3 regions of the Streptomyces yunnanensis genome follow, and region 3 is predicted to be linked to each of the others. Evidence: riboswitches for the same ligand, from Rfam matches in the RefSeq annotation. Region 3 holds a riboswitch; each other region holds the start of a gene.
The links. Region 3 has a riboswitch for magnesium ahead of MOV08_RS42575 (NRAMP family divalent metal transporter). Riboswitches for the same ligand answer to the same signal wherever they lie in the genome.
Positions count from the first base shown of each region.

Region 1: linked by a shared signal. The riboswitch ahead of MOV08_RS32935 (NRAMP family divalent metal transporter) and the one ahead of MOV08_RS42575 (NRAMP family divalent metal transporter) in region 3 are both predicted to bind magnesium.
Region 2: linked by a shared signal. The riboswitch ahead of MOV08_RS06715 (NRAMP family divalent metal transporter) and the one ahead of MOV08_RS42575 (NRAMP family divalent metal transporter) in region 3 are both predicted to bind magnesium.

Region 1 covers NZ_CP095749.1:7,536,815-7,542,445, reverse strand. The annotation lists gene MOV08_RS32945 (hypothetical protein) at 2,000-2,236, opposite strand; gene MOV08_RS32940 (lytic transglycosylase domain-containing protein) at 2,840-3,394, opposite strand; M-box (ykoK) riboswitch at 3,912-4,082, shown strand; gene MOV08_RS32935 (NRAMP family divalent metal transporter) at 4,385-5,631, shown strand, end outside.
Region 2 covers NZ_CP095749.1:1,542,477-1,548,107, reverse strand. The annotation lists gene MOV08_RS06720 (MgtC/SapB family protein) at 53-784, opposite strand; gene MOV08_RS06715 (NRAMP family divalent metal transporter) at 887-2,554, opposite strand; M-box (ykoK) riboswitch at 2,854-3,025, opposite strand; gene MOV08_RS06710 (DUF1345 domain-containing protein) at 3,179-3,958, shown strand; gene pls (epsilon-poly-L-lysine synthase Pls) at 4,411-5,631, shown strand, end outside.
Region 3 covers NZ_CP095749.1:9,670,163-9,675,793, forward strand. The annotation lists gene MOV08_RS42570 (hypothetical protein) at 207-542, opposite strand; gene MOV08_RS42575 (NRAMP family divalent metal transporter) at 644-2,287, opposite strand; M-box (ykoK) riboswitch at 2,597-2,770, opposite strand; gene MOV08_RS42580 (hypothetical protein) at 3,135-3,407, opposite strand; gene MOV08_RS42585 (hypothetical protein) at 3,798-4,196, opposite strand; partial or broken gene MOV08_RS42590 (IS5 family transposase) at 4,193-5,039, opposite strand; gene MOV08_RS42595 (TetR/AcrR family transcriptional regulator) at 5,222-5,631, opposite strand, start outside.

The sequences.
Region 1 (5,631 bases), 2.1 Mb from region 3:
CTTGTCGGTGTTCCTCGGCCGCAGACTCTGGACGGGAGCCTTCTCTTCCCAGAGGGTTGCTGGATGACCACCATGGGGTTGAGATCCGCGTCGGGGTCCTCGCGTTGCTAACGAGGCTTGGGCTCAAGTCGCCGTGGGCTCCAAGAATACTCCGCCATGTAATTCATAGCAGTTGATACCTGTCCTTGCCTCACCCGAGCGGAGCGAGGGTTAGGAATCAGAGCCCGAAGGACGGAGATTCCGCGTGATCAAGGTATCCGAGGTCGGCGGACCGATTGTTGAGCAAGTTGTACAGCCTCGTTACCGCTTATGCGCTCGCGAGCCGCAGGCGAAGCGATAGGGGCGAAGCCCCTCCTCTGAGCCGGCAATGGACGTGTACCCGACCGCGCTGTTTCTCCTCACGTCGCGGCCGAGAGAGGGGGCTTCGCCCCATCCTTCGCAAGCTCAGGAGGGCAAGAAATTGTTATCCACTCAGAGTTGGAGAGACGAAGGCGGCAGCTTCGCTGCCTAACCCTCACTCCACTCGGGTGGGACTACATGACCAGGCCAGAGACTTGTCGTTACAAGCCGAGGCCGACTGACCAGTGGTGGTCCGACTGGTTAGAGAAACGCTTTCGACTCGGCGTGTCATTCCCGCAGTCTCTATGAAGTGGCCCACACCAACAATTCTCTGGAAGTTGGTACGCAGCAGGTCCTGCTGACCGTCTCTCTACGTATCGCTGCGCGGTTGACTGCGCCCTGGATGGCATCGGTGCAGTTACAGGAGACGTTGATGCGGAGGTCGATGTTGCAGGTGCAGGAGAGATGTTCAACCAGGGCTTTGAGAGTGCTACCGGTGCGGCGCGCATGCGACTTGAAGGGGCGGGCGGGGAGATTGATGTCGGCTTCGAGGACGCCGAGGCGAGGTCGTAGTGCAGCACAGGGCCCTGAGCCAGTTGATGCAGTGCGCGTCGGCAGTCGCCGACGATCATCAGCGTTTCAAGGTACTGATGCTGTTCGGTGAGACGCCGGGCAAGCAGGCGAAGCAACACGGGCTTACCAGCTCGGCCCATCAAGGGTCGACTAGGAATACCACTCATTCCTGACGAGCCTTCAAGCACCCCTTTAAGGAAGTATTTCTTGGCCGTACGGCAGAACCATACCTGACGGTCGTTGACAGCTCTCCACATAGGGAAGTACTTGGGCAGACGTCGTGCTACGGATCGTCGTTGAAGCGTGCTGATACTGCCTCGACTACTACCATGCCAGCCACGAGAGGAGTCAGGGGACCTCGCTGAACTGCGAACATTTAAGGGTGGGGGGGCACTTCACCCGTGCCAAGCTTACGAGCCAACAGCCATTACGTCATGCATAGCGGACGGATGGCTTTCACTGTGCCGTGAAATGACACTAAGCCGACTAGCTCAGGCTAACTGATACTGCCGACAGCCACGAGATGCGACCTGGGAATTCCTCCTGGCCACCAGACCGGGGCATCCGAGGGGAGTTGCTACGCACGTAGCGTCTTAGCCTTAGAAATCGTCTCATTTGACGAGTATGCGGTAGAAGATGACCACCTGGTCGGCCTCCGAGTTTCCAAGGATAGGGAGGGGGACCCGCACCACGCTCACCGAAGCGCACTGCGCACCCTGCACGGCCGTCTTCTCCACCCTCGTACACGCCAGCCAGCAGTAACCCGGCATCCACCCACCCCCCTTTAGCGGTGACCGTTCATGTCCTTACATGCGCGGACACGCGCGAAGGCCACGAACGCAAAGGTAGGGGCGGCGTGACGAGTCGAGATTCACACGACGTTCTTGAGGACGGACCAGGCAAGCTCGATTGGTCTAACCTGTCGTGACGCCTTCTCCGTGAACTCGCTGGAGAGTGCGCCGCTCCCTCTCACGTGGCCGGCGCGACTCGCTCGGAGTCGGGGCCACAAAGCCCCACCCTTGAGTTCGAATACGTACACCGCGGATTGCTCCTCGACCGGGCTGAGTCGTGGGTTGGCGAGAGGGTTTCAGGTGAGGATCTCGTGCACCGTCTGCAGGGTGATCGCGGGCTCCAACTGTGGAGGCGCTTCGGGATCGTGATCTTGCATGTCTGAGAGGCGGACGGACGCAAAGGTCGCCAGGGTGGCCTGGTCGTGGAGTGCATTGCCCTGGCGGGCGATCTCGCCCTGTTGCTCTCCCGGTTCGCTCATCGCTGCGCTGCGGATGGCTTCTTCGGTAGCTGAGGAGGCCGGTCGCCGTGCCATACGCCAAGCCCCTCATCTCCTCGCCGAAGGTGCCCCCGTCCTCACCTTTGCCGGTGCCAAGACGCTGCCTACCGGGCTCGCCGCCCGGCGCGGACGCTCTGCGCCAGGCCGTGCTCGCCGCACACTGAACCGTTCCGACACGAGGACATCGCCCACGATGCCGATCTGGATCTAGCCACCATCGATGAATGGACAGTCGGGACAGCCGTCGGCCCGCGCTCTGTGGCAGTGCATCACAGTAAGCGGCACGGACCGGGCGGTAGACGCCTCGGATGAAGCAGGAGAGCACTCGGCATCCGCTTCGTACGCCGCCTCCCGCGCACCGTTCAGGGTGCGGCGGGGCTCGGTACCGTCCGGGTCGCGCTGCTCGCATGGACGGCCCTCGGCCTGCCCCAGCCTGTGACCGGCTCATGGTCGAATGTGTGGTGCTGGTACCGGCCGTCGCGCTCTTCGCCGCAGTCGCCGTCCGGGTGCACCTACGCCACCATCCGGGGAAGCCGCAGGGCCGGCCACGGTCGCCGGAAGGCGTGGGCGACGCCTGGTTCACCTCTCTCGGCGTCATGCCCAATCCTGCTGTTTCGCTTGGCGCTAACTGTGTGGTCGTCAGTTGCCCGGAGGGCTGGGTGCCACGCTGATCTGCTTGGCATAGGTCTGGGTGTACTTCGGGATCAGTGCCTCGATCCGTTTGACGTAGTTCTGCGTCTCGGGGATCCGTGGGATGCCCTGGGCCTTGAGCACCGCGCCGGGGCCCGCGTTGTACGCGGCGAGGGCAAGCTGGGTGGGGTCGCCGGGGATGCCCTTGGCCTCCTTGAACAGGTGGCACATGTAGGCGCCCTGAGCCGGGATGGCGTCGGCTGGGTTCCACACGTCGGCCTTGCCATCACCGGTGTGGTCCTTGCCCCACTCCGCCCAGGTCGACGGGTGGAACTGGGCGATGCCCTGGGCTTGGCCAGAGTCTGCCTGCGGGTTCCAGTGGCTCTCCGCGTCGAGTTGCGCGGCCAACATCGGAACGCTCAGCTCCGGGCAGGCTTTGGTGGCCGACTGAACGGTCGCCAGATACTGAGGGGGAATAGTGGGCAGTGCAGGCGGCCGGGTCAGCCACCAGACGACGCCAAGGGCGGCGGCGATCACGAGTACGGCGCAGAGGGTCAGCCCCACCAGACATCCTCGGCGGCCGGAGCCTCTGGATCCTCTCGCCGCCGGAGAAGATCGGTACGTTGTGGCGGGCGCCGATACCACCCAGGAGGGACATGTCGACTGCTGGCCTTCTCCCCATACCCTGCCGCTGGCCGTCGCTCCGGCTTGCCGCTCTTGCATGTACCCAGTCTGTCCGATCGGCCATCCGGTGATCTGTCGATGACAAATGGGACGCATCAGGGCTCCACGTTAGTTGCAAGATCGCGCAACCGAGCGAGGTCTATGGGGATTGCCACACGGGGGAACTGCCCTCGGTCGCCCGCCGCGATACCGCCGCCAGCTGCACTGCAAGAGTTATCCCGGGCGCGATCTCCGAGGCCCTCGAAGGCTTGCCGGCACGGACCATCGACCCGATGCTGCACCACCCCCAGTCGGAACAGCACCGTGAGAGGTGCCGCACCGGGCAGCGGTGGTCAAGAATGAGTCAAGTAGTTGCGTCGATATGCAAGTGGCAGGCACACTCGTGGAGGTTTGAAACAAGGCACCTCGTTCGGTGAGGCGTCTGCACGGACACAGGCCACTGACCCCACGACGTCGAGAGACGCCCAGGTTCAGGACAGGTCTCCCCGACTTAAGGGGTGACCCCAAGTGGCTGCCCCCACAGGATTACGCCGTGCAGTGCCAAAGCTCTGACGAGTTGGGGTGAACCGGCCATGCGGGCCGGTCTGCTCTTTGCCGAGTCGATTGGCGCGATTGCGCGCCCCGGCCGGGAGGAGGCGAGAGACATGGATTGCGGTTGCAGTAGTCCGGGCCACAGTAGGCCCCGCCTCCGCCTGTTCTCGCCCTGTCCCGGCATGCGGTAACCACCTTCTGCGCGTACTCGCGTCCCTGTTCCAGCGCCCGGCACCCGTGCGGCTTGACGCCGTCCCGGGCCGCCGGCCTGCGCGTGCAGCGTGCGCGTTGCCCAGGCATGCCCAAAACCTCCCCCTTCGGGGGAACGGGAGGTCTGTCATGACCGAAACGACGCTCACCCACCCCACCGCTCCCGCACAGCGCAGCGCAGTCCTCGACGACGCGCACGTGGGCGACATCCGCGGTGCGCTCGGCACCATCAAGCACGACGACACCGGAGAGCGCCGGGGTCTGTCCGCGAAGTTCAAGACGCTGCTGGCGATCGTCGGCCCCGGCCTGATCGTGATGGTCGGTGACAACGACGCCGGCGCCTTCGCCACCTACGGCCAGGCCGGTCAGAACTACGGCACCCAGCTGCTGTGGACCCTGCTCCTGCTCATCCCCGTCCTGTACGTCAACCAGGAGATGGTGCTGCGTCTCGGCGCGGTGACCGGGGTGGGGCACGCGCGGCTGATCCTGGAGCGGTTCGGGAAGTTCTGGGGCGCGTTCTCCGTCATCGACCTGTTCCTGCTCAACGCGCTGACGCTGGTGACGGAGTTCATCGGCATCACCATGGCCGCGGACTATCTGGGCCTGCCGAAGGCCGCCTCGGTGATCCTGGCCGCCGCCATCATCATCGCCTCCGCGTTCACCGGCTCCTTCCGCCGTTTTGAGCGGATCGCCGTGGCCCTGTGCGCCGCCTCGCTGCTCCTGGTCCCGCTCTACTTCATGCTCCACCCCAAGACCTCGCAGATGGCGCACGACTTCGTGACCCCGGTCATCCCCGGCGGCAGCGGCGAGCTAGCGACCGTGATGCTGCTGATCATCGGGATCGTGGGCACCACGGTGGCGCCCTGGCAGTTGTTCTTTCAGCAGTCGTACGTGATCGACAAGCGCATCACCCCGCGCTTCATGAAGTACGAGAAGGCCGACCTGTGGATCGGCATCGCCATCGTCGTCATCGGTGCGGCCGCCCTGATGGGCCTGGTGGCGGCAGCGTTCGCCGGGACGAAGGGGTTCGGGAACTTCGACGACACCGCGGGCCTGATCACCGGCATCTCGGCCAAGGCCGGCAAGGTCGCCGGCGTCCTCTTCGCGATCGCCCTGCTGGATGCCTCGATCATCGGCGCGTTCGCGGTGTCGCTGTCCACCGCGTACGCGATCGGTGACGTGTTCGGGATGAAGCACTCCCTGCACCGGGGGGTCAAGGGCGCCAAGGGCTTCTACGCCGTCTACGCCGGCCTGGTCGCCGCCGCGGCCACCATCGTGCTGATCCCCGGCTCCCCGCTCGGTCTGCTCACCCAGGGGGTGCAGACCCTCGCCGGCGTCCTGCTGCCCTCCGCCTCCGTCTTCCTGCTGCTGCTCTG
Region 2 (5,631 bases), 8.1 Mb from region 3:
GTACACGTCGTGCCGGCGACCGCTACCGGGCGGGCCGGTGCGCGTCGTCGTGTCAGGCCAGTGCCCGCTGTTCCGGGGCGACTTCGGACTCGTCGAGGTGCCAGTGCAGGTCGCGGACGTCCGGCTCCAGGGAGAGCCGGGCGATGACCTGCTCCAGGGCCTGGGCGAGGTCGCCGGAGACGGTGACCGAGGCGCGGATGCCGGTGGTGTCCTCGGCGTCACGGCGGGCCCGGAGGCTGAGGGGGGTCAGGTCGGAGGCGGTGAGCGCCTGGAGGAGCAGGGCGCGGATGTGCGTCTCCGCCCGGCGCTCGCAGACCACGTGGACGGTGGCGTGCACGGCCGCGTCGGGGTCGGAACCGGACGCCGGGGCCCGGTCCAACAGCCGCCCCGCGGGGCGCAGCACGAGGTGCACCGCGAGCACGGCGAGGGTGCCGAGGACGGCGAATTCGAGGCGCCCGGAGGCGGCCAGGACGCCGACCGCGGCCGAGCACCACAGGGTGGCCGCGGTGTTCAGCCCGCGCACCCCGGCGCCGTCGCGCAGGATCACCCCGCCGCCGAGGAAGCCGATGCCGGAGACGACGTAGGAGGCGACCCGGGTGGGGCTGCCGGAGTCCCCGACGGCGGTGCTGTAGAGGACGAAGAGGGTGGCGCCGGCGGCGACCAGGGCGTTGGTGCGCAGCCCCGCCATCCGGGCGCGCCACTGGCGCTCGACCCCGATGAGTGCTCCGCAGGCCACACCGGTGGCGAGCCGGACCAGGAAGTCGACGATGGTCAGGGTGTGCACGGAGCACCTCCTCGGGGACGGGGAACGAGGGGACGGGGCCGGCGGTGGGCCGGCGCGGGGCCCGCCACGGGCCGGTGTCGGGCCCGTGGCGGGCCGGGGACCTCAGTGGCCGAGGGCGACCTGGACGATCTTGACGACGACTAGGACCATCGCGAGCAGCAGGTACGTCCGCAGGGCGGCCAGGCCGACCTTGTGCCCGGTGGAGAGGACCGGGCGGGTCAGCGTCTCCAGGGGCGGCATCCGCCAGTCGTCCCGGCCGGTGCGGTCCACCGGCCGGCCGCCGCGCGCCCAGCCCTTGCGGCGGCGCCGCACCTCCGCGTACCCGAGCGCCAGGACGCCCGCCCCGCCGCAGCCGGCCATGATGCCGAGGATGGTGCCCGGGCCGAGGTCCGGGAAGAGGACGGCGGCGGTGAGGATCACCGACAGGGTGACCAGGACGCCGACGACGGCGGCCGTGAAGGCGTTGGTCCGGCGGCCGTTGACCCAGGGGCCGAGCACCGCCCGGTCGTTGCACAGGAGCAGCAGGAAGACCGAGGCGGAGGGCAGCAGCACCCCGGCCAGGGTCTGCACGCCCTCGGTGAGCAGGCCCAGCGGCGAGCCGGGAATCAGCACGATCGCGGCGGCCGCGGCGACCAGGCCCGCGTAGACGCCGTAGAACCCCTTGGCGCCGCCGACGCCGCGGTGCAGGGAGTGCCGGATGCCGAAGACGTCGCCGATGGCGTAGGCGGTGGACAGGGACACCGCGAACGCGCCGATGATCGAGGCGTCCAGCAGGGCGATGGCGAACAGCACCCCGGCGAGCTTGCCGGCGTGGGCGGCCAGGCCGTGCGCGATGCCGGCGGTGTCGGTGAAGGCGCCGGCGCCCGAGGTGCCGGCGAATGCGGCGGCTGCGCAGCCCATCAGGGCGGCGGCGCCGAGCACCACGATGGCGATGCCGATCCACAGGTCGGCCTTCTCGTAGCCCATGTAGCGCGGGGTGATGCGCTTGTCGATGACGTAGGACTGCTGGAAGAACAGCTGCCAGGGGGCGACGGTGGTGCCGACGATGCCGATGATCAGCAGCATCACGGCCGACAACTGGCCCGGCCCGCCGGGGAGGTGCGGGACGACGAAGTCGTGGGCCATCTGGCCGGTGGACGGGTGGACCATGAAGTAGAGCGGGACGAGCAGCAGCGACGCCGCGCACAGCGCGATGGCGATCCGCTCGAACCGGCGGAACGACCCGGTGAAGGCGGAGGCGATGATCACGGCGGCGGCCAGCAGCACCGCGCCGACCTTGGGCAGTCCCAGGTAGCCGGCGGCGAGGGTGATGCCGATGAACTCCGTCACCAGCGTCAGCGCGTTGAGCAGGAACAGGTCGATGACCGAGAACGCGCCCCAGAACTTCCCGAACCGCTCCAGGATGAGCCGGGCGTGCCCCACGCCGGTGACGGCGCCCAGACGCAGCACCATCTCCTGGTTGACGTAGAGGACCGGGACGAGCAGGAGCAGGGTCCACAGCAGGTGGGTGCCGTAGTTCTGGCCGGCCTGGCCGTAGGTGGTGAAGGCGCCGGCGTCGTTGTCGCCGACCATCACGATCAGGCCGGGGCCGACGATGGCCAGCAGCGTCTTGAGCTTGGCGGACAGGCCCCGGCGCGGGGCGGTGTCGTCGTGCCGGATGGTGCCGAGCGCGCCGCGGATGTCACCGGTGTGCGCGTCGTCGAGCACCGCGGTGGCGTGCGGGGCCGGGGTCGTGGCCGCGGCCGTGGAACGGATCGTGGTGTCGGTCATGGCAACCTCCCAAGTCCCCCGAGCGGGGGAGGTGTTGGGGGCGCGGGGCAGTCATCTCCCCTGCGCGGGCGCGCAGCACGGCGACCCGTGACGGCGGTGGGCCGTACGGGGGCGTGGGGCGGCGGGGAGGCCGCGCAGGGGAGGTGACTACCGCGTGCCGGAAGTGAGCGAGGGCAGACGGAAGGGGGGCCGATGATGGCCCGGACTACTGCATTCCATGTCTCTCGCCTCCTTCCGGTCGGGGCGCGTCGGGCGCGCCGTCGTCGATCCGGCAAGGAGCGGACCGGTCGCCGTCGACCGGTTCACCCCTACTCGTCAGAGCTTTGGCACGTCACGGCGTAGCCCTGTGTGCGGGCAGCCACTTGGGGTCACCCCTTGGGCCGGGGAGACCTGTCCTGATCCGGAGCGTCTCTCGACGGGTGGGATCAGTGGCCTGTGTCCGTGACGACGCCTCACCGAACGAGGTGCTCGCTTCGTCAAACCTCTAGGAGTCTAGACCCTGCCCACGGGGTACTTGCACAGGGACGCAAGTTCTTGACCGAGTCTTAACCCCGCGGCGGATCCGTCCCGGCGTCCGGGACGGGCTGCTGGACACCGCTGCGACCTCGGGTGAGCATGAGGCGCATGTCCGAGAACCCCGAGCCCGGCAAGGCGGGCGAAGCCGGTACCGAAGCCGAGCGGCTGGACCGCATCGAGGCGCTGCTGGCGCCTGCCGTGGCGGGGGTGGAGGAGGCCGGACGGCGGCTGCGGCCGGCCTGGCGGCGGGTCACCCGCGGTGAGCCCCGCTGGCCCTCGACGCTCGCGATGCTGGTGGCGGTGGCGCTCCAGTGGCGGCTGCCGGAGCGGCTGGCGATCCATCCGGAGTGGCTGCTGCCGGGGCTGGAGACCGCGCTGGTGCTGGTGCTGGTGGCGGCCGACCCGTACCGCATCGAGCGGGTCTCCCGGCTCTACCGGTGGGCGGGGCTGGTGCTGATCGCGATGATCAGCGCGGCCAACGGGTGGTCCGCGGTCCATCTGGTGATCGGCCTGGTGCGCGGCACCGAGGGCCAGGACGCCGGGGAGCTGCTGGCGACCGGCGGCGCCATCTGGGCCACCAACGTCATCGTCTTCGCGCTCTGGTACTGGGAGTGGGACCGCGGCGGCCCGGTCGCCCGGGTCCATGCCGTGCGCCGCTACCCCGACTTCCTCTTCCCGCAGATGGCGACGCCGGAGATGGCCCCGGAGCACTGGGAGCCGCAGTTCGCCGACTACCTGTACCTGTCCTTCACCAACGCCACCGCCTTCAGTCCGACCGACGTGATGCCGCTGACCCGCTGGGCGAAGCTGCTGATGCTGCTCCAGTCGGCGGTCTCGCTGCTGACGGTGGTGCTGGTGGTGGCCCGTGCGGTCAACATCCTCAAGTAGTCGGCCGCCGGGCCCGGTTGGGATGTCATCCGATGGGCGCCCCGAGGTGTAGAGGGGGCCTTTCGAGGGTATGGCGGCATCGTGACGGGACGGTGAGACGGGTCTGAGAACTTCATGAATACTTGTTCAATTGCGCAATCATTTGGCCAAGGCTTGACCGGTTGACCCGTAACCAATCGCTCACAAGGCTCTGACCTGCACTTTTGTCGCTTCGGGGCGGCGGTGCCGAAAACAATCTCCGGTCGGAGTCAATTCTTTCTCACGCCGTGGTCAGGCGCCGGGGCCGCTTTCCCGCTGCCGCCTGGCCAAGCGCGCATCGGCCGCATTCACAACACGTTCGAATGGTGGATCTGTGGGTCCCCAGCGAGAACCCATGCCTGGTCAGCGGCATCTCTAGTGGCGAATGTCCGAGGGTCTCCACCCACCGGCACCGACACAACAGAGGCATAACGATGTCGTCGCCCCTTCTCGAATCGTCCTTCGAGTCGTCAGAGCCACTGCCCGCACGGGCCGTTTACCGCACCGCCGGCACCCCGGCCCCGCGGACCCTGCTCGACGTGCTCGACGCCACCGCGGCCGCACACCCCCAGGCGATCGCCCTGGACACGGGCGCCGAGGTGATCACCTACCGCGACCTGTGCAGCGAGACCGAACGTCGTGCACGGCAGCTCAGGGACCTCGGAATCGGTCCCGGTGACCGGGTCGGAGTCCGCGTGCCCTCCGGAACCGCCGAGCTGTACCTGTCGATCCTCGCCGTCCTGCGCAGCGGAGCGGCGTACGTCCCGGTCGATGCCGACGACCCCGACGAGCGGGCCGCCACCGTCTTCCGGGAGGCCGCCGTCTGCGCCGTCCTCGGCCCGGCCGCCCCGCCGCCCGCCCTGGCCCGGCCCGCCGGGGCGCCACGTCCCCCGGGCCTCCAGGACGACGCCTGGATCATCTTCACATCGGGTTCGACCGGCGCGCCCAAGGGCGTCGCGGTCAGCCACCGCGCCGCCGCCGCCTTCGTCGACGCCGAGGCCGTCCTGTTCTGCCAGGACCGGCCGCTGGGCCCCGGCGACCGGGTACTGGCCGGACTGTCCGTCGCCTTCGACGCCTCCTGCGAGGAGATGTGGCTCGCCTGGCGGCACGGCGCCTGCCTGGTGCCCGCCCCCCGCTCGCTGGTCCGCGCCGGCCACGAACTCGGCCCGTGGCTGGTCGAGCGGGGCATCACCGTGGTCTCCACCGTGCCCACCCTCGCCGCGCTCTGGCCCGACGAGGCGATGCGCCGGGTCCGGCTGCTGATCGTCGGCGGCGAGGCGTGCCCCGCCGCGCTCGTCGACCGCTTCGCCGGATCCGGCCGCGAGATGTGGAACACCTACGGCCCGACCGAGACCACCGTCGTCGCCTGTGCCGCCCGCCTCCGGCCGGGCCAGCCGGTCCGCATCGGCCTGCCCCTGGAGGGCTGGCAGTTGGCCGTCGTGGACCGGGCCGGCCGGCCGGTGCCCTACGGCGCCGAGGGCGAGTTGCTCATCGGCGGCGTCGGCACCGCCCGCTACCTCGACCCGGTCAAGGACGCCGAGCGCTTCCGGCCCGACGACGTCCTGGACACCGCCCGCGCCTACCGCACCGGCGACCTGGTCCGCGCCGAACCCGAGGGCCTGCTCTTCGTCGGCCGCGCCGACGACCAGATCAAA
Region 3 (5,631 bases):
CCACTGCGGAGAGAAAGCCGAGGATGGCGCGGCCGGTGTGCCAACGGTGGGTGGAGGGGCGGTGGATGTGGACAGCGGTGAAGACGGACATGCGGGAGTCACCTCCGTAAGGCGGCGCGCTGTCGGCGTAGGACAGGCGTGGCCGGGGCGGGTGAACGATTCAGTGGTGTGCGGGCTTCAGCACCCGCGTGGCGCTACGGACCGTGTCAGCCTCGGGTGGCCGAGGCGGCGGCTTCGGTGATGCGCTCGGCCGCGGGCAGTGGCAGGTCGGCGAAGCGGGCGAGCCAGTGGGCGTCGTGGCCCTGCTGGGCGAGGAGGTAGGCCAGGTGCACGCGTGGCTCGTAGCGGGCGTGCGGGTCGCGCGGGCAGGGGCAGGTACTGGGGCCGTCGAGCAGGTAGTCCCGCTCGGTGCCGTCGTACAGGGCCAGGTGCACACGCGGACAGATGTGGCCGGTGGCATTCGGGCCGGGCCCGTTGTCGGTGATGTGGTGGTGCCGTCGGGCCGGTGCGGTGAGCTTGGTGAGGTGCGGGAGAAGACGCATGGGGCCCTCCCTTCTCCGCGAGGGGTTGGTGGGGTGGCGGCGGGCGGGGAGGTCCCGCCGCCACCCCGACACGGGAGTGGTCAGTTTCCGACGTGCGTGGGTCAGCTGCCGAGGGCGACCTGGACGATCTTGATGACGACCAGGACCATCGCGATCAGCAGGTAGGTGCGCAGGGCGCCCATGCCGATCTTGCGGCCGGTGGACATGACCGGCCGGGTCAGCGTCTCCAGCGGCGGCATCCGCCAGTTGTCGCGGCCGGTGCGGTCGATGGGGTCTTCCTTGGTGGCGGTGCGCTGGCGGGTGAAGGCGTAGCCGGCGGCCAGCACCCCGGCGACGCCGCAGCCGGCCATGATGTCGAGGATGGCGCCCGCGCTGATGTCGGGGAAGAGCACCGAGGCGGTCAGGATGATCGACAGCGTCACCAGGACGCCGACGACCGCCGCGGTGAAGGCGTTGGTCTTGGGTCCGTTCACCCACGGTCCGAGGACCTGCTTGTCGTTGCAGAGCAGCAGCAGGAAGACGGAGGCGGAGGGCAGCAGGACGCCGGCGAGGGTCTGCACCCCCTGGGTGAGCAGACCGAGCGGGGAGCCGGGGATCAGCACGATGGTGGCCGCGATGGCGACCAGGCCGGCGTAGACGGCGTAGAAGCCCTTGGCGCCCTTGACCCCCCGGTGCAGGGAGTGCTTCATCCCGAACACGTCACCGATCGCGTACGCGGTGGACAGCGACACCGCGAACGCGCCGATGATCGAGGCGTCCAGCAGGGCGATCGCGAAGAGGACACCGGCGACCTTGCCGGCCTTGGCCGAGATGCCGGTGATCAGGCCCGCGGTGTCGGTGAAGTTCCCGAACCCCTTCGTCCCGGCGAACGCTGCCGCCACCAGGCCCATCAGGGCGGCCGCGCCGACGATCACGACCGCGATACCGATCCACAGGTCGGCCTTCTCGTATTTCATGAAGCGCGGGGTGATGCGCTTGTCGATCACGTACGACTGCTGAAAGAACAGCTGCCAGGGTGCCACCGTAGTGCCCACGATGCCGATGATCAGCAGCATGACGGTGGCCAGCTCGCCGCTGCCGCCGGGGATGACCGGGGTCACGAAGTCGTGGGCCATCTGCGAGGTCTTGGGGTGGAGCATGAAGTAGAGCGGGACCAGGAGCAGCGAGGCGGCGCACAGGGTCACGGCGATCCGCTCGAAGCGGCGGAAGGAGCCGGTGAACGCGGAGGCGATGATGATGGCGGCGGCCAGGATCACCGAGGCGGCCTTCGGTAGCCCCAGATAGTCGGCGGCCATGGTGATGCCGATGAACTCGGTCACCAGCGTCAGCGCGTTGAGCAGGAACAGGTCGATGACGGAGAACGCGCCCCAGAACTTCCCGAACCGCTCCAGGATGAGGCGGGCGTGCCCGACGCCGGTGACGGCGCCGAGACGCAGCACCATCTCCTGGTTGACGTACAGGACGGGGATGAGCAGGAGCAGGGTCCACAGCAGCTGGGTGCCGTAGTTCTGACCGGCCTGACCGTAGGTGGCGAAGGCGCCGGCGTCGTTGTCACCGACCATCACGATCAGGCCGGGCCCGACGATCGCCAGCAGCGTCTTGAGCTTGGCGGACAGGCCCCGGCGCTCGCCGGTGTCGTCGTGCTTGATGGTGCCGAGCGCACCGCGGATGTCGCCCACGTGCGCGTCGTCGAGGACTGCGCTGCGCGGTGCGGGAATGGTCTTTTCGTTGATCACGTTGGTCATGGCGGGCCTCCCAATTCCCCCGTTGGGGAGCGGCGTTGAGGGCGCGCGGGAGCCATCCCCCTGCGAGCGCGCAGCCCGGACACCCGAGGCAGCCCAAGAGGCCGCACCGGTGTCAGGAACGGGGATGCGAGTGCGCGCGGGAGAGGTGGTTACCGCGTACCGGAGGTCGAGAAAGGCATACGAATCCGGATGACGGGCCTACTGTGGCCCGGACTACTGCAACTGCAGTCCATGTCTCTCGCCTCCTCCCGGCCGGAGCGCACGTGGGCGCTGGACGACGCGGCAAGGAGCGGACCAGCCCCGATGACTGGTTCACCCCAACTCGTCAGAGCTTTGGCACTGCACGGCGTATTCCACCTGTGGGGGAAGCCACTTGGGGTCACCCCTTAGGCCGGGGAGACCTGTCCTGAACCTGGGCGTCTCTCGACGTCGTGGGGTCAGTGGCCTGTGTCCGTGCAGACGCCTCACCGAACGAGGTGCCTTCTTCAAACCTCCAGAAGCATAGCGGCATAGTTGCGAAATAGCGCAACTACTTGGCGAAGTCTTGACACACCTCGTAACGGAACATGTTCCCGGCCCCAGTCGGCTTCTCCCTGTGGCGGAGTGGGCGCCCGCGTCGCCTCTGTGGCCTTGCGGGGCGAGGCTCCCGCTGGTTGGTCCGTGCCTGGTCTGGATCTGGCCTCAATCACTGGAAGTCGAGAAGGCTCTCGAAGGCGGTCCATCACGTGGGCGCCGCCTGTGCCCGGCTCATGCCCAACCAGGGCGTGGGTCATAAGGTCCTGGCAGGCCAACTGGCCGGCGGACATTGCGATCGGAGGGGCAGGCTGGCCGTGGGCGTGGCGTCTGTTCAGTTCTTGCGTGCGGTTACGGGCGCGGAGGAGGGGTGTTCTCCGCTGTCTGAGGTGGGCATGCCGATGGCGACCTGGTTGGCGCTCCGGCTGGCTGGCTTGTGTTCGGCGCCTGTCTGGGCCCGCAGCGGCCGATCCTGCCACGCGTCTTGCTGCACCGACGCAGAAGTGACCTCCACCAGCTCGGCGATTTCCCCCTGGAGGCGCCATCGGTCCGCTGTGTGGCCGACCACGTTCTCCTTGATGTGGGGCGGGATCTCCCTCAAGCTCACGGACTCCGGTACGACGCCGGCGGCCGCTGCCTCGACCCGCCGGCGATCCCCTCATGAAGCTCCGCGCCGGGGCGCCGAGTGACGGCTGTTGCCGACGAGTCGGCCGACCCCATGACCTCGACGTTGCCCAGCTGACTCAAAAGTGCGCCTGGCGCTGCAGGGCCCCGCCGGGAGGTCCTGGACGCCCCACGGAACCCGGCGAGTGGGGCCCGCCCTGCGCCGGCCCCTGGACGGCGCCCGAGCGCCGCTGCCTGGTCCGGCAGCAGGCGAGGTAGGTACTCGCCACGGGGGAGCAGTCTGCGGATACCCGGATCGTGTAAGTGGACGGTTCGTGAGTTGATGTTCGTTTCGAAGTGAGACTTGGGGCAGGTGTGCTGGCCGCGGTGCCGGCTACTGTCGCCGGGTGAAGCAGCCGGTGTCGGCTTCGGTGAGGATGCCGAGTTTGACCAGGCGCTTCTGCTTGGCCCGGGTGCCTTCGACGTTCTTCGGCAGCGGTTCATGGCCAAGGGCCTGGCAGGCGTCCTTGGCCCGCAGGGGGGCGGTCGACTCGTTGAAGGCGGCGAGGATGTGCGGGTAGTCCGGGTGCTCGGGCAGTTCGGGCGGGGATGCGGGGAGCCGGTCGGCGAGGCTGGTGACGGTCTTGCGGGTGATCGCGAGGTGCGCGAGGTGTGTCTCGGCCTCCCTCAGCCGGGTCTGCAGGTCGTCGATCTGCGTGCGAAGGTCGTCAGCCAGGGCCCGGGCGGCTTCCTCTTGCAGGTCCAGTGCCTCAAGGAGGGGGCGAACGTTCACGCGCTCACCGCCTCCTCGCGCCAGATGGAGGTGTTCGTGCCGGTGAGACGGCGGATCATGACATGGGACATCGCCCGATAGACGCGGGAGGCGGACGAGGCGGTGAGGTGCTCGTCGTCACGGACCAGGCGTCGGTGCAGTATCAGGATCCCGTAGGTCTGCTCGACTCTCCACCGCTTCGGTTGCGGCAGGAATCCCCGGTAGCGGGGGGCGCGTTCGACGATCTCGACGTCGATGCCCAGGCCGGCGCCGTGTTCGACGACCTGGTTCTTGAAGCCCTGGTCGACCAGGGCTTTGCGGACGGTGTCGCCGGTGTGCTCGGCGACCTGGTCCAGCAGGGCGATGCCCGCGGTGTTGTCGTGGACGTTCGCGGCGAGGACGGCGACCGCGATGACCAGGCCGAGGACGTCAACTGCCACGCCGCGTTTGCGGCCCGGTACCCGTTTGGCCGGATCGTAGCCGGTCGTGGCGGCGGGGACCCCGACGGCCGCGTGGACACTCTGGGTGTCCAGCACCACCAGGGTCGGGTCCTCTCATCGTCGGGCGCGTTCACGGACCTGGCAGCGCAGGAGTTCATGGATGACCTGGTCGGTTCCATCGTCCCGCCAGGCGGCGAAGTAGTAGTACGTCGCACTCTTTCTGCGGCAGGTCGTGCGGGAGGTGGGCCCACTGGCAGCCGGTCCGCCCCTGATAGAGGATCGCGTTCACGATCTCCCGCATGTCGTAAGCGCCCTGATGACCGCTGACCGAGCGGTGCCGGTCCTTCCACGCGGTGATCACCGGCTCGATCAACGACCACTGCTCGTCCGATAAGTCGCTGGGGTACGGCTTGCGTTCACTCACCCCGCCAACCCCAGCAGACCCCGCACCACGAATCCGCGGATTCCGCCCCCGCCTCACACCATCAGACGACCACAGAACGACTCAAAGACTCACGAACCGTCCTCTTAACTCTGGCTATGGCAGCGGCGTACCGCCAAGTCGCGGTGCTGGCGTCAGCGGCTCGAACCGGCGGTGGACGTGGACTACTGGTGCCAGGTGTGTTTGAGCATGGTGAGCATGTCGAGGAAGAGCGCGAAGCTGCGGTCGACCCGCTCTCGGTCGCCGGTGGCGAGCAGATCGAGCTGCAGGCCACGGGCCTGCGCCACGATCACCGAGGCCACGAGGGTAGCCCGCGCGGGAGGGCATCCCTCTGCCTCGACCAGACTCTCCATCAGTTTCAGGGAGTCGTGGACGACCTGCTGGAGGTAGTGCCCGTAGCGTTCCGGCTGCCGCACCGCTTGCGCGTAGACCTCGAAGAGCAAACGGTAGACGGGCAAGTGCTGCGAGGCAGTCGAACGCTGCCACCAGTAAGCCAGGTTGCCGGTGCTGTTGGGCGAGCTGGTGACGTCCGCGGCGTCGGCCATGCGCGTTCGCAGTCGCTGGATCACCTCGG